3 regions of the Quadrisphaera setariae genome follow, and region 2 is predicted to be linked to each of the others. Evidence: riboswitches for the same ligand, from Rfam matches in the RefSeq annotation. Region 2 holds a riboswitch; each other region holds the start of a gene.
The links. A riboswitch is a leader RNA that binds a small molecule or an ion and turns the genes downstream of it on or off. The one in region 2 is predicted to bind S-adenosylmethionine.
Positions count from the first base shown of each region.

Region 1: linked by a shared signal. The riboswitch ahead of FMM08_RS04840 (methionine ABC transporter ATP-binding protein) and the one ahead of FMM08_RS07380 (amino acid ABC transporter permease) in region 2 are both predicted to bind S-adenosylmethionine.
Region 3: linked by a shared signal. The riboswitch ahead of FMM08_RS21100 (bifunctional o-acetylhomoserine/o-acetylserine sulfhydrylase) and the one ahead of FMM08_RS07380 (amino acid ABC transporter permease) in region 2 are both predicted to bind S-adenosylmethionine.

Region 1 covers NZ_VKAC01000002.1:342,933-349,622, forward strand. The annotation lists gene FMM08_RS04825 (LLM class F420-dependent oxidoreductase) at 84-884, opposite strand; gene FMM08_RS04830 (MetQ/NlpA family ABC transporter substrate-binding protein) at 1,075-1,992, opposite strand; gene FMM08_RS04835 (methionine ABC transporter permease) at 1,979-2,806, opposite strand; gene FMM08_RS04840 (methionine ABC transporter ATP-binding protein) at 2,803-3,846, opposite strand; SAM riboswitch class IV at 4,153-4,264, opposite strand; gene FMM08_RS04845 (maleylpyruvate isomerase N-terminal domain-containing protein) at 4,400-5,143, shown strand; gene FMM08_RS04850 (pentapeptide repeat-containing protein) at 5,283-5,954, opposite strand; gene FMM08_RS04855 (NAD(P)/FAD-dependent oxidoreductase) at 5,944-6,690, opposite strand, start outside.
Region 2 covers NZ_VKAC01000004.1:27,445-34,134, forward strand. The annotation lists gene FMM08_RS07355 (2-phosphosulfolactate phosphatase) at 1-104, opposite strand, end outside; gene FMM08_RS07360 (STAS domain-containing protein) at 158-616, opposite strand; gene FMM08_RS07365 (SDR family NAD(P)-dependent oxidoreductase) at 805-1,500, shown strand; SAM riboswitch class IV at 1,724-1,843, shown strand; gene FMM08_RS07370 (LLM class oxidoreductase) at 1,875-2,792, shown strand; gene FMM08_RS07375 (OsmC family protein) at 2,854-3,330, shown strand; SAM riboswitch class IV at 3,442-3,555, shown strand; gene FMM08_RS07380 (amino acid ABC transporter permease) at 3,830-4,843, shown strand; gene FMM08_RS07385 (amino acid ABC transporter ATP-binding protein) at 4,840-5,601, shown strand; gene FMM08_RS07390 (ABC transporter substrate-binding protein) at 5,658-6,671, shown strand; gene FMM08_RS07395 (LLM class flavin-dependent oxidoreductase) at 6,686-6,690, shown strand, end outside.
Region 3 covers NZ_VKAC01000017.1:10,396-17,085, reverse strand. The annotation lists gene FMM08_RS21115 (RNA polymerase sigma factor) at 1-386, opposite strand, end outside; gene FMM08_RS21110 (universal stress protein) at 714-1,076, opposite strand; gene metX (homoserine O-acetyltransferase MetX) at 1,209-2,393, opposite strand; gene FMM08_RS21100 (bifunctional o-acetylhomoserine/o-acetylserine sulfhydrylase) at 2,390-3,703, opposite strand; SAM riboswitch class IV at 3,763-3,878, opposite strand; gene FMM08_RS21095 (DUF4192 domain-containing protein) at 3,950-5,152, opposite strand; gene FMM08_RS21090 (YkvA family protein) at 5,301-5,726, opposite strand; gene FMM08_RS21085 (hypothetical protein) at 5,723-6,463, opposite strand; gene FMM08_RS21080 (NUDIX domain-containing protein) at 6,468-6,690, opposite strand, start outside.

The sequences.
Region 1 (6,690 bases), on a different contig from region 2:
CGCTACCGACCCACCGTGGTCATGGGCGATCGGCCACCTCGCTGGTCAGCGGCCGACTGCCCATGATCACGGACGGGGGAGGCTCAGGCGTTCTTCTCGTCGCGCCAGGCGAGCCAGTCGCGCAGGCGGCCGAAGTCGTAGTCGGGTCCGCCGGCGCCGATGGTGAACAGCGTGGCCCCGCGGCCCAGCAGGTCCTCGCCGGCCTCGGCCGGGTCGGAGGTGCCCTCCACGCCGATGCTGCGCTCGACGGCCACCGGCTCGCGGCCGGCCTCGCGTGCCCACCTGTCGAGGATCCCGCTCTTGCGGGTGAACGTCTCGGCGTCGCCGAAGGAGTGCCACGCGTCGGCGTGCTTGCCGACCATGCGCAGCGTCTTCTTCTCGCCGCCACCGCCGATGAGCACGGGGATGTGGCGGGTGGGCGCCGGGTTGAGCTTGCTCAGACGGCTCTCGATGCGGGGGAGCGCCTCACCGAGCTGGTCCAGGCGGCCGCCGGCGGTGCCGAACTCGTAGCCGTACTCGTCGTAGTCCTTCTCGAACCAGCCGGAGCCGATGCCGAGGATGAGGCGGCCCTCGCCGCCCTTGGCGGAGATGTGGTCGACCGTGCGGGCCATGTCGGCCAGGAGCTCGGGGTTGCGATAGCTGTTGCAGGTCACCAGCGCGCCGATCTCGACCCGCTCGGTGGCCTCCGCCCAGGCGGCGAGCAGGCTCCAGCACTCGAAGTGCAGGCCGTCGGGCTCGCCGTACAGCGGGTAGAAGTGGTCCCAGTTGAACGCGACGTCCACGCCGAGCTCCTCGACGGCGGCCACGGTGCGGCGGATGCCGGCGTAGTCGGAGTGCTGCGGCTGGACCTGGACGCCGATGCGGACGGGGTAGCGCTCGCGCAGAGCGCTGACGACCTCGGTGTCGACGGGGGTGGGCTCGGGAGTCTGCTCGCTCACACCCGTGACCCTAGGCACGAGTCCCGCGCGGCGCAGCCCCCGGAGGTCCCCTCCGGAACTGCGGCCGGGCGGCCGGTTGCGGTTCCGGAGGGTCCAGGAACCGCAACCGGGCGCCCGGCTGGGAGGAGGGAAGGGGTCAGCTGGCGTCCAGCGGCAGCAGCACGCCCTTCACGGACGGGTCGTTCGCGAGGAACTCCTGCACCTTCGGGTCCTGGAAGGTCGCGACGAGCTTCTTGATGTTGTCGGAGTCCTTCCAGGTGGAGCCGATGGTCAGCTGCCCCGCGAACTCGTCCGGCGGGGTCGGCGCGAAGATCTGCTGCTCCAGCGGGATCTTGGCGGCGAGGTAGTACTCGGTGTAGCCGACGGCGGCGTCGAGGTCGGGCAGGGCCCTGCTCTGCGCGCCGAAGTCGAGCAGCGTGAACTTCAGGTCCTTCGGGTTGGACGCGATGTCGTCCACGGTCGCGGAGCCGACGTCCACGCCGTCCTTGAGGGTGATGAGCCCGGCCTGCTGCAGCACATACAGGCCCTGCGCCTCGTTGGCGGGGTCGGAGTACAGCGACACCGTGCCGCCCTGGGGGATCTCCTGGGGCGTCTTGTACTTGTCCGACCACAGCCCGAAGCCCCACCGGAAGACCGGGGTGGCCGCCTCCTCCTTGAAGTCGGGGTTGGCCTGCAGCACCTGCCCCAGCCACAGCTTGTGCTGGTAGACGGTGCCGGCCACCTCGCCGTCGCTGACGGCGCGGTTGATGGTGTTCGAGTCCGCCAGGGCCTTGAACGCGATCGTGATGCCGTGCTCCGGGGCGACGTCCTTCGCGATGTACTCGATGAGCGCCTGCTCGCGGGCGTTGCCCTCGGCGGTGGCCACGTAGAGCGTGGCGCCGGGGGTGGTGTTGGCGGTCTCGGTGCCGCCGAGGCGGGGGACCACCACGGCGGCCGCGACGGCCAGCACGGCCACCGCCCCACCGGCGACCCACGGCCACCGCTTGCGCTGCTTGACCTCGAAGCCGTGGCTCTCGGTGCCGCCGGTGGAGGGACGGGTCTCAGTGGTGGACATCGGTGAGCTCCTTCGGAGAAGCGCTGGCGCTGGTCTGGGCGGTGGAGGACGACGACGAGGACGTCGCGCCGGACGTGCCGGCGCGGCGCTGGCGCGGGAGGCGGCGGCGCGAGTGGGGGGTGGTGGCGCGCACGGCGGCGTCGCCGAGCGCCTGGACGGCGGCGACGAGGGCGACCAGCACGACGATCGTGGTGATCATCACGTTGTGGTCGAAGCGCTGGTACCCGTAGGTGACGGCCACGTAGCCGATGCCGCCGGCGCCGATGGTGCCTGCGATGGCCGAGTACTCGATCATCGCGATGGTGTTGATGGTCAGGCCGCCGAGGATCGACGGGACGGCCTCGGCCAGCTTGACGCTGGTGAGCACCTGCAGCGGTGAGGCGCCGGAGGCGCGGGCCACCCGGACCAGTGACGGCGGCACCGACCGCAGGGAGTTCTCCACGATGCGGCTGAAGAACGCCGTGCCGGCCAGGGCCATCGGCACCACCGCGGCGGGGATGCCGATGTTGGTGCCGGTGACGAACCGCGTGAACGGCACGAGCGCGGCCATGAGGATGAGGAACGGCAGCGACCGGCCCACGCTCACCACGGCGGAGAGCACCCGGTGCAGCACGGGCCGCGGCGTCAGGCCGCCGGGGCCGAGGGCGTCCAGGGCCACGCCCAGGGGCACACCGAGGACGACGACGACCGCCATCGTCACCCCGACCATGACGAGGGTGTCGCCGAGGGCCGGCAGCACGAGGGCGGGGATCTCCGCCCAGGTCAGGTCGGTGCTGGTGGCGGCCAGCACCGGGGAGAGCAGGACGGTGCTCATGCCACGACCTCCAGGGTCTGCGCGGCGACGCGCTGCTCTGCGGCGTCGGACTCCTCGCGCTGCGCGTGCAGCCCGAGGCCGATGAGGGCGGCCTCGACGTCGTCGTCGTCCAGGTGCGCTGGTGCCCCGACGACGGCGTGGCCCACGGCCACCCCGGCGACGGTGCTCAGCGACGCGCCCAGCAGCTCGAGGTCGGTGCCCAGCGTGCGGGAGGCGCGGACCAGCCAGTCGGCGGGGACGCGGTTGCCGGCGTGGCTGACCACCCACACCGACCGCTGTTCGCCCTGCTCGGTGGTGCCGGCGTGGGCGCGGCGCGGCAGCAGCGCCCGGCCGAGCGGGGACGCCGGGGTGTGCAGCAGGTCGACGAGGGCGCCGTGCTCGACGATGCGGCCGTGGTCGAGCCGGGCGACGGTGTCGGCCACCGCCACGACGGTGTCCATCTCGTGCGTGATGAACAGGACGGCCAGCTGCAGGTCGTCGCGGAGCTCCTTGAGCAGCGCCACGATGCTCGCGGTGGCCTGCGGGTCCAGGCCCGAGGTCGCCTCGTCCGACAGCAGCACGCCCGGCCGCAGCGCGAGGGCGCGGGCGATGCCCACGCGCTGGCGCTGCCCGCCGGAGAGCTCGTGCGGGTAGCGGTGGGCCTTGTCCGCCAGGCCCACGCGCTCGAGCAGCTCGGCGACGCGCGCCCTGCGCTGCGCGGGGACCACGCCGAGGTGCTTGAGCGGCAGCTCGACGTTCTGCGCGGCGGTGCGGCGGGTGAGCAGGCCGTCGGCCTGGAACACGGTGCCGATGCCGCGGCGCGCCTCGCGCAGGTCCTTCTCGGACAGCGCGGTGAGGTCGCGGCCGCCCACGACGACCGCGCCCGACGTCGGGCGCTCCAGCAGGGTGGTGCAGGCGGCGAGCGTCGACTTGCCGGCGCCGGACGGACCGACGACGGCGGTGATCTCGCCGGGGGAGACCGTGAGGTCGAGGGAGTCCAGCACGGTGGTGGCGTGCTGGCCCTCGCCGTAGGTCTTCGTGAGCGACCTGAGCTCGATCACGGCTCGATCACCGTGGCCTCCGGGGTGGTGGGGGGATGGTCAGGGCAGGGGGCATCGCCCACTGGCGGTCACTCACAGTGACGGCGAGCGGGAGCAGGGATGTGCCGCGGGTGCGGCGCGCGGAGGTGCGACGCGCGGGTGCAGGGGCCCCGCACTCACGCCCGGCGTCGGGGCGAGCGGGGGCCGCGGGTGCTGCTGCCGGAGGACCCGGCGGTCAGCGACCTGCGGTCAGGCGCGCCGCCAGCGACAGTCGTCGCTGGTCAGACACATCAGTCGGGCGTGCGTGTGCACGTCGGCTCCTCGAAGTCGTCGTCCTTGCGCGTGCCGGTGGGCACGCGCCTGGTCTTCACCCGGAGCACCCCATGACGAGCAGGGTTGCCGGCCAGCGAGCCGGGGCTTGGCGCTGGCGCTCATGACCTGGGCAGGACCGTAGCGGATCGATCGCTCACGAGTCAACGCTCTGTCACGAGCAGCGTGGCGGGATCTCCACGTCCGCTGGCAGGGCAGGGCCTGCCGCGGGCGCCGCTGCGGCCGCTAGCGTCCGCGCGTGGAGATGACGCGCGCCGCGGCCCTGGTCGAGCGGGAGGCCGGGCGGCTCGCCGCAGCCCTCCGGCCGGAGGCCCTCGCCGTCGTCGTCCCCGGCTGTCCGGGGTGGACGGTGGCCGACCTGGCCCGCCACACCGGCGGGGTGCACCGGTGGGCGCGGGCGGCGCTGGCCACCGCCCCGGACGGCGCCCCCGGTGAGGAGCTCCCGGGGCCGCAGGACGACGACGCCGTTCCCGCGTGGTTCGCCGAGGGCGCCGACGAGCTCGTGGTGGCGCTGGCCTCGACGTCGCCGGCGGCGCCCTGCTGGACGTTCGCCGCCGCGGAGGCGCCCGCGACCGCGGCCTTCTGGGCGCGGCGCCAGGTGCACGAGACCGCGCTGCACCGCTGGGACGCCGAGTCGGCGCTCTCGGCCGCTGGCCTGAGCGCTGCGCCCGACCCGGCCGCGTGGGTGGAGGACGACGTCGCCGCGGACGGCGTGGCGGAGGTCGCCGACGTCATGCTCCCGCGGCAGGTGCGGCTCGGGCGCACCCCGGCGCTCCCGGGGGCGCTCGCGCTGGAGAGCGCCTCGGGGTGCTCGGTGATCGGCAGGGGAGCCGAGCCGGTGGCGGAGCTGACCGGATCCGCGCCCACGCTGCTGCTCCTGCTGTGGGGGCGCACCACCCTCGACGCCGAGCTGGCGTCCGGCCGGCTGGCGCTGGCGGGCAGCCGCGAGGCGGCTGACCACCTGCTCTCCGGCGCCCTCACCCCCTGAGCGCCCCACATGTCGACCGGCACTGGCGCGGGGGAGTGCCAGTGGTGGGGCCGTCAGACCGGCACTGGCGCGGGAGAGTGCCGGTGGTGGGGCTGCCTGACCGGCACTGCGGCGGGAGAGTGCCGGTGGTGAGAGGAGGTCAGAGGGTGAGCAGGCCCACGTGAGCGGCCAGCGACGGGGCCAGGGCCACCAGCTGCACCGCGTCGACGGTGCACCCGCGCAGCCCGTCGGCCCCGCGCAGGTCCTCCAGCGTCGCGCCGCGCAGGTCGACGTCGTCGCAGCGCGCTCCCGCCAGGTCGGCATCGGTGAGGTCGCTGCCCGCGAACGAGACGCGCCGCAGCTGGGCACCCGTGAGGTCCGCGCCGCGCAGGTCGCACCCGTCGAGCAGCACGTCGGTGAGCTGTGCATCGCGCAGCACCGCTCCGTCGAGCCGGCAGCGCCGCAGCACCACCCGGTCCAGCCGCGCCCCCACCAGCCGCAGCGCCGACAGCCGAGCGTCGGTCACCTCCACATCGGCCCACTGGGTGCGCGCGGCGTCGGCCGCGACCGCCGACACGCGCTCCCACCCGCTGCCCGTGACCCGCGCCCCGGCGAGCAGCGCCCCGTCGAGCACGGCGTCCTCCACGGACGACTCCAGCACGACCAGCCCCTCCAGCCGCGCCTGCGCCAGCTCCGCGCCGTCGACCAGGGCGCAGTCCCACCGGCCCGACAGCAGCACGGAGCGGTCGGCGACGTCGAGGTCGGGCAGGACGACGTCGGGCGCGCGCGGCGGCGTCGGCCCCGCGCGGCGCCGAGGTGGCCTACTGGCCATGCTCACCGACTGCGCCGGAGGTGCTGGCGGGGGAGGTGAAGCAGGGCGGCGGCTCATCGCCGTCAAGGAGCAGCCGCACGGCGGCGCGCCCCGCGACGGCGCCCACGAGGTTGCCCGTGCCGCAGTAGCCGCCGACCGCGGCCACCTGACCGGCAGCACCGTCGTCGACGAGTCCGCACAGCGCCCGCCCCTGGGCCTCCGGCGCGGTGTACCCGACGGACGCGCCCCAGCGGTGCGCCACCTCCCTCTCGTGCAGACGCCGGCCCAGCAGCCGCTCGGCGACCCGCTCGACGTGCGCCTGCACGGCCGGCGTCGGCTCGGTGGAGGTGGTCCACTCCGCTTCCCGGTCGGCGTCGCGGCCGCCACCGACGAGCAGGCGGAGCCCGGCCGGGCCGTCGTCGAGCTGGGCGTAGTCGTACCCCCACCGCTCGTACACGCCGCAGGGGACGCGCTCGCGGACCCGCGCTGCGTCGTCGCCGTCCAGCGGCGTGGTCGCGAGCATCTGCAGCCGCGCCGTGCGCACGCGGGGCACGTCGCCGCCCAGCTGGGGGAGGACGACGTCGAGCCGCCCGTCCACGGCCACCAGGACCACGCCAGCGCTCACCGCGCCGTCGTCGGTCTCGACACGGCCGGGCACGACCAGCCGCACGTGCGTGCGCTCGTGCAGCTGGAGCGGGGTCCCCTGCTCGCCGGCTGCGCGCTGCACGTGCGCGAGCACCCCGAGGTGGCGGACCAC
Region 2 (6,690 bases):
CGGCCGCCGCCGTCCAGCACCACGCTGACCGCCGTCGTGAAGGACAGGACGTCGACGACGACGACCGCGGCGACGTCCTCGGCGATGGCCAGCGCCCCGGTCACCCCCTGCTCGAACCGGATCCTGGCGCTGCCCTGGCGATGGGCTGCCGGCACCGTCAGGCGAGCGCCGCCCTGGCAGCGGCTGCCTGGCCGACGCCCGGCCCGTGGACGAGGGCCTCGGCGAGCGTCGCGTGCAGGGAGACGACGCGGTTGACGCCGGTGATGGTCAGCAGCCGGACGGCCTGCTCGCTCGCGCCGACCAGGGCGAGGCGCCCGCCCAGCGCCAGCGTCCGGCGCAGGGTGTTGAGCAGCGCGCCGAGCCCAGCGGAGTCGATGAACTCCACCGAGGCGAGGTCGACCACCACGTCCGAGGCGCCGCCGGTGCCGTCGGCGGGCAGCGCGAGGTCGGTGGCCGAGCGCAGGCGGTGGATCGAGGCGATGTCGAGGTCGCCGACCAGCGTCATGACGCGCAGCGGCAGCGCCGATCCGGCACGGGAGTGGTCTTCCACGGCGACGCGCAGGCCACCGGTCCGCAGGGGGCGGTTACCGGACGCGCCGGCAGCTGAGCAGCTCATGGACGACCCATCGAGGAGGGCGCGTCGAAGACCGCGGGCGCGCGAGACCGAGGTGCGGGAAGCTCCGGAGCCGTCCGCCTGGGGCGGACGGTGCTGGAGATCACCCAACGTAGCCCTGTGGCTGCGGAGGATCAAGGCTGCGGAGGACGCACAGGGCAGACAGGACGCACCGCACCTAGCCTCGACGCATGGACCTGGGACTGAGCGGACGCGTGGTGCTCGTGGTCGGGGGCACCGGGCTCGTCGGGAGCGCCGTGGTGCAGCGGCTGCGCGAGGAGGGGGCGACCGCCGTGGTCGCCTCCCGCTCGACGACCCCTGACGAGCACGGAACGAGCCTGCGGCTCGACGCCCGCGACGACGCCTCCGCGGCCGCCGCCGTCGACGCGGTGCTCGCCCACCACGGACGCCTCGACGGCCTCGTGGTGGCCGCGGCGCCCAGCGCGCGCACGCTCGACGCCTCCCGCAACGACGACCCGGCCCAGGTGCTGGAGGCGTTCGACGCGAAGGCCGTCGTCTTCCTGCGGCTCGTCAACGCCGTCCTGCCGGCGATGGAGGGGGCCGGCTACGGGCGGGTGGTCGGCATCAGCGGCCAGAACGCCTTCCTCACCGGTAACACCACCGGCGCGGTGCGCAACGCGGCGCTGGTCGTGATCGCCAAGAACCTCGCTGACGCAGTGGCCGGCAGCGGAGTCACGGTCAACACGGTGAGCCCCGGAACCGTCACCCCGACGCCGGCCGCGGAGGTGCAGCCGGGACGGGGCGGGGAGTCGAGCCCCGACGAGATCGCCGACCTGGTGACGTTCCTGCTGTCGCCGAGGGCGCGAGCGATCTCGGGGGAGTCGATCGCCACCGGGCACCGCGTTCGCGGCGTCGTCTCCTGCTGACCCGCACCGTCAGGACGACGACGGGCGTCACGGCGGCAGGGCCGGTCCTCGCCGCGGCGGAGTCGAGGGTCACGACGGATCCGGTCCTGGCCCTCGACTCCGCCAGCGTGGAGAGCGGAGGTGGCACCGCCGAACTGCCAGCGGTCGGCCTGTTGACGCATCTGCCGTGAGCCGTCAGGCTTGGCCCCGCACCACCTGAACCACCAGCTCCACGTGTTCCACAGGTCATGAGCGTCAGCGACAAGCCCTGGCTAGCTGACCGGCAACCCTCGCTCTGCGGCGGGGTGCCCCAGGTGACGACCCGACCGGACCCGCACCACGCGGTCTCCGGTAAGCGCGAGGCCCCTCCTCGGGGCAGAAGACGAGGTGTCGCGATGTCCTCCCTGCACCTGGCGCTCGCCCTCGGCGGCGACCGCCCCAGCTCCCCGGCCACCTGGGCGCACCTCGTGCGCGAGGCGGAGGTCGGCCTGCTCGACCTCGTCACCCTCGACGTGCCCCCGAGCACCGTGACCGCTGCAGACGCCGCGGCGCAGGACGCCGACGGCCTCGACGCCGTCCGCGCGGCCACCCGCCTGGCCGCTACGACGCGGTCCATCGGCCTCGTGCCCACCGTGAACGTCGGGCGCACCGACCCCGGTCAGATCGCCCGCGCCCTCGACGCCCTCGACCGCGCCAGCGGCGGCCGCGCCGGGGTGCACCTGCAGGTGCCCGTGCCCGCCGACGAGCAGGGCTGGGTCACCGCCGTCCGCCGCCGCTCCGCGGCCACCCACCCGGGCGCCGGGCCGCTGGTCGCGCTGCCCGGCCGGCCCGGCCGTGGCAGGCACACGCTCCCCGGCCGTGCTGACCTGGCCTTCGTCACCCCGCGTGACGTCGCCGCCGCCCAGCGCCTCGCCGCGGCAGCGCGCAGCGCCGAGCAGGCGCCGCGGCACCTGCTCGCCGACGTCGTCGTCGTCCTCGACCACCACGAGGAGCACGCGCTCGAGCGCGCAGCGCACGCCGCCCACCAGGCCGCCCCGAGCACCGCACCCGACGGCGCGCAGGTGTTCGCCGGGACCCCCGCGCAGCTGGCCGACCTGGCCCTCGACCTCCACGGCGCCGGGCTGGCCGGCCTGCGGCTGCACCCCGCCGACCCCGCCCGCGACCTGCGGGGCATCACGCGCGGCCTGGTGCCCGAGCTGCAGCGCCGCGGCGCCTTCCGCCGGGCCTACCGCGGCACCGACCTGCGCGAGCGCCTCTCAGACCAGCGCCCGGCCGACCAGGACCTCGCCGCGCAGCACCGCACCGCCGCCTGAGCGGCCGTCGAGCCATCTGTCCACTGCTGGAACACCCGACAGAGAACGAGGAGACCGCACCATGCCGCTGCACCCGAAGGGTTCCGTCCTGACCTTCGAGCTCCACGGTGAGGGGGAGGGCGTCCTGCAGGAGGTCGCCATCACCGGCGGGCCGCACGTGGTCCGCGCCGAGGGCCACCCCGCGTTCGGGGGCACCGACAGCGCCCCCAGCCCGCTCGACCTCGTGCTCGCCGGCTACGTCTCCTGCAACCAGGTGACCTCGAAGATCGTGGCGCTGGGCCAGGGCGTCGAGCTGGGCGAGTTCCACGGCCGGGTCGACGCCGAGCTCGACAACTCCGTGCTCGTCTTCGGCGCCGAGGGCAACCCCTCCTTCTCGAAGGTGACGCTCACCGTGGAGCTGGAGACCGACCTCGACGACGCCGCCTTCGAGGCCTTCGTCGCCGAGGTCAGCCGCCGCTGCCCGGTGACGCAGCTGCTGCAGCGCGCCGGCACCGAGGTGGTCAACCGCTGGACGAACAAGGTCCGCGTCGCCGCCTGACCTGCGACGTCCCACGTCCGAGCGGGCCGGGGGAGCCCCTGGCACCCCCGGCCCGCCCGCGTGGCAGGGTCCACGTCAGCTCCACAGCTCCACCAGATGCACGGACCCACAGGTCATGAGCGTCAGCGACAAGCCCTGGCTCGCTGACCGGCAACCCCCACTCGCGGCGGGGTGCCCCAGGGGAAGACCCGGCAGGGCTCGACCGAGCCCCTGTCAGCGCGACAGCCCCTCCCCGGGGCAGGACACGGACGGACACGACCATGACGACGACGAGCGCCCTGCTGACGCGCCGCCGCCACGTCGACCTCCTGCGCACCGCCGCGCAGCGCTGTCGCCTCGTACGCCGCTCCGCCTGAGCCCACCGCCCTCCCGCCGGGCTCGGCGGCCCGCTGGCGCCCGGCGATCCGCCGACGCGCCCGCCACTCCTGGATCCACGCCCTGACGCACCCCTGCGCCGACTGCAGCGGGCGTGCGCCACCCCCTGCCCTGAAGGACCCCCGTGAGCGACAGCCCGACCGCCGTGCGCCCCGCGCCGGCACCCCCGAGACCCCCGGACGACGAGCGCGTCGTCCCGCTGCGCCACCCCTGGCGCTGGGTGGCCACCGCCCTCGTGCTGGTGCTGCTCGCGCAGGTGGTGCACGGGCTGGTGACCAACCCCTTCTACCAGTGGGACCGGTTCGGCTACTGGTTCTCGCGGCCCGTCATCCTCGAGGGGCTGCTCATCACCTTGCAGGTCACGGCGTACTCGGCCGTGCTCGGCCTGGCCGGAGGCGTGCTGCTGGCGCTCATGCGCCTGTCGGGCAGCCCCGTGCTGCAGGTGGTCAGCTGGACGTTCACCTGGGTGTTCAGGTCCGTGCCGCTGATCGTCGTCCTGATCTTCCTCTACAACGTCAGCGCGCTGTACCCCGAGCTCGGCCTCGGCGTCCCCTTCGGGCCGCAGCTCGTCACGTTCGGCACCGCCGACCTCGGCGACGAGATGCTCATCGCGGTGGTCGCCCTCAGCCTCAACGAGGCGGCGTTCGCCTCCGAGGTGGTCCGCGGCGGGCTGCTGTCGGTGGACGCCGGGCAGCGCGAGGCCGCCGCGGCGCTGGGCCTGCCGCGCGCGTACCGGTTCTGGCGGATCGTCATGCCGCAGGCGCTGCGCTCGATCGTGCCGAACTACGTCAACCAGCTCATCGGCATCATCAAGGGCAGCTCGCTGGTGTTCTACGTCTCCCTGCTCGACCTGTTCGGCACCGTGCAGACGATGGGCGCCACCTACCCCGGCGACGTCATCCCGCTGCTGCTCGTGGCCACCACCTGGTACGTCGTGCTGACCAGCGTCGTCTCCGCCGCCCAGTTCCACGTCGAGCGGGCCTTCGCCCGCGGCGCCGACAGGACCCCGCCGCCCACGCCGTGGCAGCGCGTCCGGGCCGGGGCCGGTGACCTGGTCGCGAAGGTCCGCGCGGCGTCGTCCCCGGCCGCCCCGGTCAGCCCCCGGCCCGGCGGCCCCGCCGGCGGGAGCGTCCGGTGAGCGCCGCGGTGGAGGTGGTGCGGGCGAGCAAGTCGTTCGGGGACCGCCGCGTGCTCGACGACGTGTCCCTGTCCGTGCCCGCCGGGCGCGTCGTGGCGATCATCGGGCCGTCCGGCTCGGGCAAGTCGACGCTGCTGCGCGCCGTCAACCACCTCGAGGAGCTCGACGGCGGGCACGTCGAGGTGGGCGGGGAGCTGGTGGGTGTTCGCCGGCACCGCGGCGTGCTGAGGGAGGTCGCCGAGCCGGTGGTCCTGCGGCAGCGCCGCCGGATCGGGTTCGTCTTCCAGTCCTTCAACCTCTTCGGCCACCTCACCGCGCTGGAGAACGTGGCGGCCGCTCCCGCCGCCACCGGACTGCTCAGCCGGGCCGAGGCCAGGCAGCGGGCGGCCGCGCTGCTGGCGCGCGTGGGCCTGGCCGCCCACACCGGCGCCTACCCGCGCCAGCTGTCCGGCGGGCAGGCGCAGCGCGTGGCCATCGCCAGGGCGCTGGCGATGGACCCCGAGGTCATCCTCTTCGACGAGCCCACCTCCGCCCTCGACCCGGAGCTCGTGGGCGAGGTGCTCGAGGTGATCCGCGACCTCGCGGCCAGCGGCACCACCCTCGTCATCGTCACCCACGAGATCGCGTTCGCCCGCGAGGTGGCCGACACCGTCGTCTTCCTCGACGCCGGCCGCGTCGTGGAGAGCGGACCGCCCTCGGCGGTGCTCGACGCCCCGCAGCACCCCCGCACCCGCGACTTCCTCCGCCGCGTCCGCTGACCGTCCGCCGACGCACCCCCGCCCCAGACCCCCTCAGCACCACCCAGGAGCCCGTCATGTCCCGACCGCACGCCCCCACCGCCCTGTTCGCCACCGCCGTCAGCGCCGTCCTCGCGCTGTCGCTGTCCGCCTGCGGCGGCTCGTCCGCCGACGCCGCCGGCAGCCCGTCGGCCGCGCCCGGCACCGTCACCGTCGGCGCCCTGTCCAACGGCGCGGCCACCGAGACCACCCTCGACGTGCCGGTCGTGCAGGAGATCCGCGACGAGCTCCCGGCCGAGGTCAAGGAGTCGGGCGAGCTCGTCATCGGCGTCGGTGCGCTGCCGTCGGGCTTCCCGCCGCTGGCCTACGTCGGCGACGACCAGAAGACCCTCACCGGCTCCGAGCCCGACATCGGCCGCCTGGTCGCCGCGACCCTCGGCCTGGAGCCCGTGCTGGAGAGCTCCACCTGGGAGAACCTCTTCGTGGGCATCGACTCCGGCAGGACCGACGTCGGGTTCAGCAACATCACCGACACCGAGGAGCGCCAGCAGAAGTACGACTTCGCCTGCTACCGCAAGGACGAGCTGGCGCTCGAGGCCCCCGAGGACGCCTCCTGGACGTTCACCGGCGACCCGTCGGTGCTCGCGGGGAAGACCATCGCGGTGGCTTCGGGCACCAACCAGGAGCGCATCCTCCTGGAGTGGCAGCGCCAGCTGCAGGCCGCGGGCCAGACCCTGGACGTGCAGCGCTTCGCCGACACCACCTCCACGTACACCGCGCTGAGCTCGGGCCGCATCGACGCGAACTTCGGTCCCAACCCGACGGCCGCCTACCACGTCACGCAGACGAAGGGCACGCCGCAGGCCACCAAGATCGTCGGGACGTCGTCCGGAGCGGGCGCCTCCCTGCAGGGCCTCATCTGCGCCACCTCCAAGAAGGACAGCGGCCTGGCCGAGCCGGTCGCCGACGCCCTGAACCACCTCATCTCCTCCGGTCAGTACGCCAAGACCCTGGAGGCCTGGAACCTCTCGAACGAGGCCGTGCCGACGTCGGAGATCAACCCTCCCGGCCTGCCGCTCACCGACCAGTGACGGAGGCTGTACCAGTGAC
Region 3 (6,690 bases), on a different contig from region 2:
GCCGAGGCGGCGCGGCGCGAGGACGCGGCGGCCACAGCACGGGCGGGACGGGGCGCCTCGGCCGTCTCGGCCTCGTCGGCGGCGGAGCGCACCGGGGCAGCGGTGCGGGTGGTCGTGCTGGCGGCACGCGGGGCCGCAGCGCGCACGCTCTTGGCGCGGGCGGGGCGGACCGGCGCGGCGGGCTGCTCGACGACGACGGTGACCTCCGCCGCCTCCAGCGCACGCAGCACGGCCTTCATCCGCTTCATGGGCACCTGCGCGTCCTCGCAGGCGGTGCGGAGCGACGCGGCCTGGACCGAGCCGTTCGCGGTGCCCTCCCGCAGGAGCTCCTGCAGGCTGGGGTGGCTGAACTCCGGCGGGAGCGTGGGCGTGGAGACCGACGACACGGACTGCCTTTCGTCGACTGCGGATCTCGGACTGAGGGGCGGTCACGCCGCCCTGACAGGGTTCACAACGCCCGGGGTGCCGTCCTGCTTCCCGGGTCTGACCGGAACAGGGCATGCGTCGCCGAGGACCTTGGCAAGCATTCTGCCACGCCGGGGGCGCCCCCGGCACCACCCCGCCCGCACCGCCCCCCGTCCGGCCCCACGTCCCCCCACGGCGGATGCGCACCTCGGACCCGGCCCGAGCGCGCCCGGACGCGCCGAGGGCCCCGGCAGCGGTGCTGCCGGGGCCCTCGGGACGAGCGCGGTACGGGGCGGGGCGGGAGCGCCTCAGGACGCCGCGGGCTTGACGGTGATCACCGGGCAGGGCGCCTCGAGCAGGATCCGCGTGGCGTTGGCGCCGAGGATGAGCTTGCCGACGCTCGAGCGGCGACGCAGACCGATGACCACCAGCTCGGCGCCCTCCGCCGCGGTGATGACCTCCTCCGCGGCGTCGCGCAGGGGGCCCGGCGGCACGAGCTGGTGCTCGACCTCCAGCGAGCCCAGCGCGGCCTCCAGCTCGGCGGCCGGGGTCGGCTCCCGGCCGGTGTCGACCACCAGCAGCGAGGTGCCCCGCAGGGACGCCTCCTGCTCGGCCCGGGCCAGCGCGGCCCGCCCCTCGTCGGTCCCGGCGAAGCCCACGACGACCGCCATCGCACCCCCATCGCTCCCCCGCCGCTGACGGGCAGCTGACGGACACGGCGCGTCTCGCCGTGGAGGCGAACCTACCCACCCCGCCCGCCGGGGTGCGCACCAGCGCGCGCCCCGACCCGGGGTGCGCGCTGCTCAGGGGGCGAAGAGCTCCCCCGCCACCTTGGCGATGGCCTCGCTCTCGATGAGGAACCCGTCGTGGCCGTACGGGGAGGCGACCACGTCCAGCTCGGCGCCGGGCACCCCGTCGGCGAGCTCCTCGGACAGGGAGACCGGGTAGAGGCGGTCGGTGTCGACGGCCACCACGCGGGTGCGCGCGGTGACCCGGGACAGCGCCGCCTGGGTGCCGCCCCGACCGCGGCCGACGTCGTGGCTGTTCATCGCCTCGGTGAGCACCACGTAGGACCCCGCGTCGAAGCGGCGGACCAGCTTGTCGGCGTGGTGCTGCAGGTAGGACTCCACCGCGAACCGCCCGCCGCCGCCCAGGGGCTGCTCCCCCGGCTGGGCTGACCGCCCGAAGCGCGCGTCGAGCTCGGCCGCGGACCGGTAGGTCGTGTGGGCGACCATGCGCGCCAGCCCGAGCCCGCGGTGCGGGCCCTGCCCCGGGGCGGCGTCGTGGTAGTCGCCGCCGCTCCAGCCCGGGTCGGAGCGCACCGCTGCCAGCTGCGGGGCGCACCAGGCGATCTGGTCCGCGGTCGCCCGGGCCGTGGTGGCCACGGCGAGCAGCCGCTCCACGCGCTCGGGGTGGGTGACCGCGTGCTCGACGGCCCGCATCCCCCCCATGGACCCGCCGACCACGGCGGCCCAGCGCCGCACGCCCAGGACGTCGGCCAGGGCCGCCTCGGCGGCCACCTGGTCGCGGATGGTGACGTAGGGGAAGCGGCTCCCCCACGGGCGTCCGTCGGGGGCGGTGGACGAGGGGCCGGTGCTCCCCTGGCAGCCCCCGAGCACGTTGGGGGCGACGACGAACCAGCGGTCGGTGTCGATGGCGAGCCCGGGGCCCACCAGCTCCGACCACCAGCCCGGCGTGGGGTGCCCTGGCCCCGCCCCACCGACGACGTGGCTGTCAGCGGTCAGGGCGTGGCAGATGAGCACCGCGTTGTCCCGGGCCGCGCTCAGGCGGCCCCAGGTCTCGTAGGCGAGCCGCACCGCGGGCAAGGACCCTCCGCCCTCCAGCGCCAGGGGGCCGAGGTCGGCGAACAGGCGGTCGCCGACCGGGTCGCCCTCGCGCCAGCCGCCGGAGACCGGGAGCTGCTGCTCCCGGGTCCCCGGGCCGGCTGCCGGAGGTTGCTGGCCCTGCCCGCGGGCGGCGGCGCTCATGCGCCCTTCGCGGCGGTGAAGCCGGCCTCGAGGTCGGCCAGGACGTCCTCGACGCCCTCCAGGCCCACCGCCAGGCGCACGAGGCCCGGGGTGACCCCCGCGGCCCGCTGCTGCTGCTCGTCGAGCTGGCTGTGGGTGGTCGAGGCCGGGTGGATGACGAGGCTGCGCACGTCGCCGATGTTGGCGACGTGGCTGTGCAGGCTCAGGCCCGACACGAACCGGCGACCGGCCTCGGCGCCGCCGTCGATCTCGAAGGCCACCACGGCGCCGACGCCGCGCGGCAGCAGGCGCTGCGCGCGCTCGTACCAGGGGCTGGAGGGCAGTCCGGCGTAGGAGACCGAGAGCACCTCGGGGCGCTGCTCGAGCCACTGCGCCACCCGCGTGGCGTTGGCCACGTGCCGCTCGATGCGCAGGCTCAGCGTCTCCAGGCCCTGGGCGATGAGGAAGCTGTTGAAGGGGGCCACGGAGGCGCCGATGTCGCGCAGCAGCTGCACGCGCGCCTTGAGGATGTAGGACAGGTTGGCGCCCAGGGGGCTGCCCACGCCCAGGTCACGGGCGTACACGAGGCCGTCGTAGCTGTCGTCGGGCGTGGTGAACCCGCGGAACCTGTCGCCCTGCCCGTAGTCGAAGCGCCCGCCGTCCACGATGATCCCCGCGATGGCCGTGCCGTGGCCGCCGAGGTACTTCGTGGCCGAGTGCACGACGACGTCCGCCCCGTGCTCGAGCGGTCGGAGCAGGTAGGGGGTGGCGACGGTGTTGTCCACCACCAGCGGCACGCCCACCTCGTGGGCCACCGCCGAGACGCCCTCGACGTCGAGCACGTGCGAGCGCGGGTTGGAGACCGTCTCCGCGAAGAACGCCCGGGTCGCCGGGGTGGCCGCGGCGCGCCACGCGTCGAGGTCGTCGGGGTCCTCGACGAAGGTCACGTGCACGCCGAACTTGGGCAGCGTGCGCCGCAGGAGGTTGTACGTGCCGCCGTAGAGGGAGGCGCTGGCCACGACGTGGTCACCGGCCTCGGCGACGTTGAGCAGCGCGAGCGTCTCGGCCGCCTGGCCGGAGGCGACGGCGAGGGCGCCCACACCCCCCTCGAGGGCGTTGACGCGCTGCTCCACCACGTCGGTGGTGGGGTTCATGATCCGCGTGTAGATGTTGCCGAACTTCTTCAGCGCGAACAGGTCCGCGGCGTCCGCGGCATCGTCGAAGACGTATGACGTGGTGGAGTAGATCGGCAGCGCCCTCGCGCCCGTGGCGCTGTCAGCCGACTGCCCGGCGTGGATCTGCTTCGTCTCGAAGGACCAACCGTCGTTCACAGGAGACTCCCCTGACCTCAGGGCCAGGGCGCGACGAGCCGACGGCCCGTCGGGCCCGTGGCCCGCGCTTGCCGCTTCCCCGGACGGGGAGCGGCCAGGTCATCACCCGGGGCACCCCACCGCGGGCGGGGGTTGCCGGCCAGCGAGCCGGGGCTTGTCGCTGGCGCTCATGACCTGCTCGGAGGATAGGCAGCGCTGCAGCGGCACTCCACCTCGTCTCAGCATCTGGACGCCTCCGCCACCCCTTCAGCGGTGTCCGGGGCCACCGGCCCCGGTGGCCCGCTCTCGGCCCGGCGGCGGCATCCCGATGCTCACCGCCTGCAGGACGAGGGCCGAGAGCGAGTGCTCGGGGTCGAGCTCCAGAGCGGCCTCGGCCCACACGCCCGCCGCTGGCGCCGCCCCCGTGCACCACGCGACGTAGGCGGCGCAGCCCGTCGCGGCGGCCCGCCAGCGCAGCGGCGCTCGGCGTGCGAGCTGCTGGAGCACCGCGAGAGCGGCTCCGGGGTCGACGAGGGGCGTGCCGGACCGGGCCAGCTCGGGCAGGGCCTGCGGCACCGCGGCAGCGAGCAGGTGGTCGCGCAGCGGGAGCCTGGTGAGGCCGTCCAGCAGCAGGGCGGCGTCGGCGGCGTCGAGGCGCAGGACGGCGCCGGGGGCTGCCTCCTCCGCGGCCAGCACGCGGCGCCAGGTGCGGCGGACGTCCGGGGAGGCGGGTCGGCGGCGGCGGTCAAGGCCCGCCAGGGCGCTGGCCACGGCGGCGTCCCCCGCCTCGTCCGGCTCGTGCGGGCCGCCCGGACCTCCCGGACCTCCCGCGCCGCCGGTGCCCGCGGCGGCGACGGCGCGGCGCAGACCTCGTTCCCACCCCTCGCGGTCCGCGGTGACCACGCGCCCGGCGAGGACCGCCTCGGCCGCCACGCGGGTGGAGGCCACGCGGTCCAACGGGAGGCCGTCCCGAGGGCAGCAGGACAGGTCGCAGGAGTAGGAGTAGAGCCGGCCGCGGTGCACCAGCCACGGCTCGGGCTCGATCCCGGCGGCCACCAGCGCCGCGCAGACGCGCTCAGCGCGGTCGGCCCCCGGCAGCCCCAGGAGCCCTCGCGGCCCGGCGGGGTGGGCGTCCTCGTCCTGCGGACCGCGAGGCGGAGGCACCAGCGTGAGCCTCCGGCGGCCCCGCTCCACCGGTGCTCCGCCTGCGTCGGTGACCAGTGCGACGAAGCACCGGCCGGCTCCGTCGGCGAGCAGGTGGTGGACCAGCGAGCCCACCACCTCCGGCTCGTCCGCCGCGGCGACGTCCACCCTGGCGACGAGGCCGGTGCGCCACCGCGGGCCTCTCAGGCCGACCACCAGGAGGCTCTCGCGCGGGCGGAATCCGAGGGTGCTCTCGGCGAGGGCGAGCACCTCGAAGGGGCTGCTGCTCCTGATGACGCTGCGTCCGGGCTGCTGGGCTGGCTCCACGGGTCCACCGTGGCCGGGGGTGCGGTCACCGCGCCGCCCTCGGACGCCTCCTGTGGACGGCTGCCCCGCGGGCTGTGCTGCTCGTCGCCCTGTGGGCGCACGACGAACTGCGCGAGACAGGACGACGGACGCCGAGCGGGAGTCGGCCTCAGCCGACGACGTCCCCGGGGACGACCTCCGGACGACCGCGGCGTCCGCGCCAGCGCGGGCGGGCCTCCGCCGGCGGACGCTGCTGCTCCCAGGCCAGGAACGCCTGCCCTTCGGACAGCAGCGCTCCGGCCAGCCAGGCCAGCACCGCGGCGTCGTCCGCCAGGCCGATCGGGCCGAGCAGCCCCTCGGGGAGCAGGTCCACCGGGGACGCGACGTACGCGGCGGCCCCCGCGATGAGCAGCAGCCGGCCGCGGGAGCAGCCCGTGTAGCGCCCCGCCAGCACGGCGGGCACGAGGCGCGGCAGGCTGGTGATCACCGCCGAGGTGCGCGGGCCACCGCGGACCCGTCCGCGGCGCATCGCCGTCCAAAGGGCCCGGGCGGCGCCCGGTGCGCTGCGCTCCGGTCCGAGCCCGGTCGGGCTCACCGGCCCGCTCCCCCCGTGACCTCACCCGCCCCGCCGCGGCGCAGCGGGAACGCCGCGCGGGCCGCCTTGGCGGTGCGGCGCAGCGAGTACGCGTCGAGCCCGGCACCGAGCAGACCACCGGCCAGTGGCAGACCGCGGCCCAGGCGCGACAGGCTGGAGCGGCCGAGCCGGGAGAGCAGCTGGAAGCCGATGGCCTTGTTGAGCACGGCCAGGCCGGGGCCCGCGAGCTGCTTGCGGGCCAGCCGGGTGACGAGTCCGCCAGGGCCCGCCAGGCCGAACTTGGCCAGCAGCGCCCCGCCGTCCTCGTCAGCCAGCACCAGCAGGACCGCTGAGCGGACCTCCTCGGAGGACAGGTCGTACCCGCGCAGCGCGGCGGTCCCCGCCACGGTGCGGGTGGCGATGACGTAGTAGCCCAGGAGGTTGGCGGGAAGCGCCACCGGGAGGGTGACGAAACCGCCGAGGCCGGTGACGAACCCGCCCACCGCGGCCGACCGGGTGGAGGAGGAGACCAGCGCGTCGATGGCGTCCTCGACGTCGGAGCGCTTGCGCCGGGCGGACTCCGCGGCCTCGGCGGCCGGCGGCAGCGGTCCGGCGCCGTCGATGCCCAGGTCGACCAGGCGGCGCACCAGCTGGGTGGCCGCCTGCGACAGGCGGCCGCGGTCGGCGTCGTCGGACGCGCGCGCGATGGCCTGGTCGGCGGCGGAGTCCTCGGTCTTGGAACGGCGCAGCAGCGGCATGGGGCTAACGGTAGGCCCGGTGCTGGGGCCACGGCGCGTCGAGAGCGCGCAGCTCGGACCAGCCGCGCTCGCGCGCCGTCCACGCCGCCAGGACGCCCGCCACGAGGCTGGGGCTGTTCAGGTCGCCCGCGAGCACGGCGTCGCGCGCGGCCTCCAGCGGCACCCAGGTGGAGACCATCCCCGCCTCCTCGTCGGTGCGCCGGTGCCGCTCGGACTCGGGCACCGGC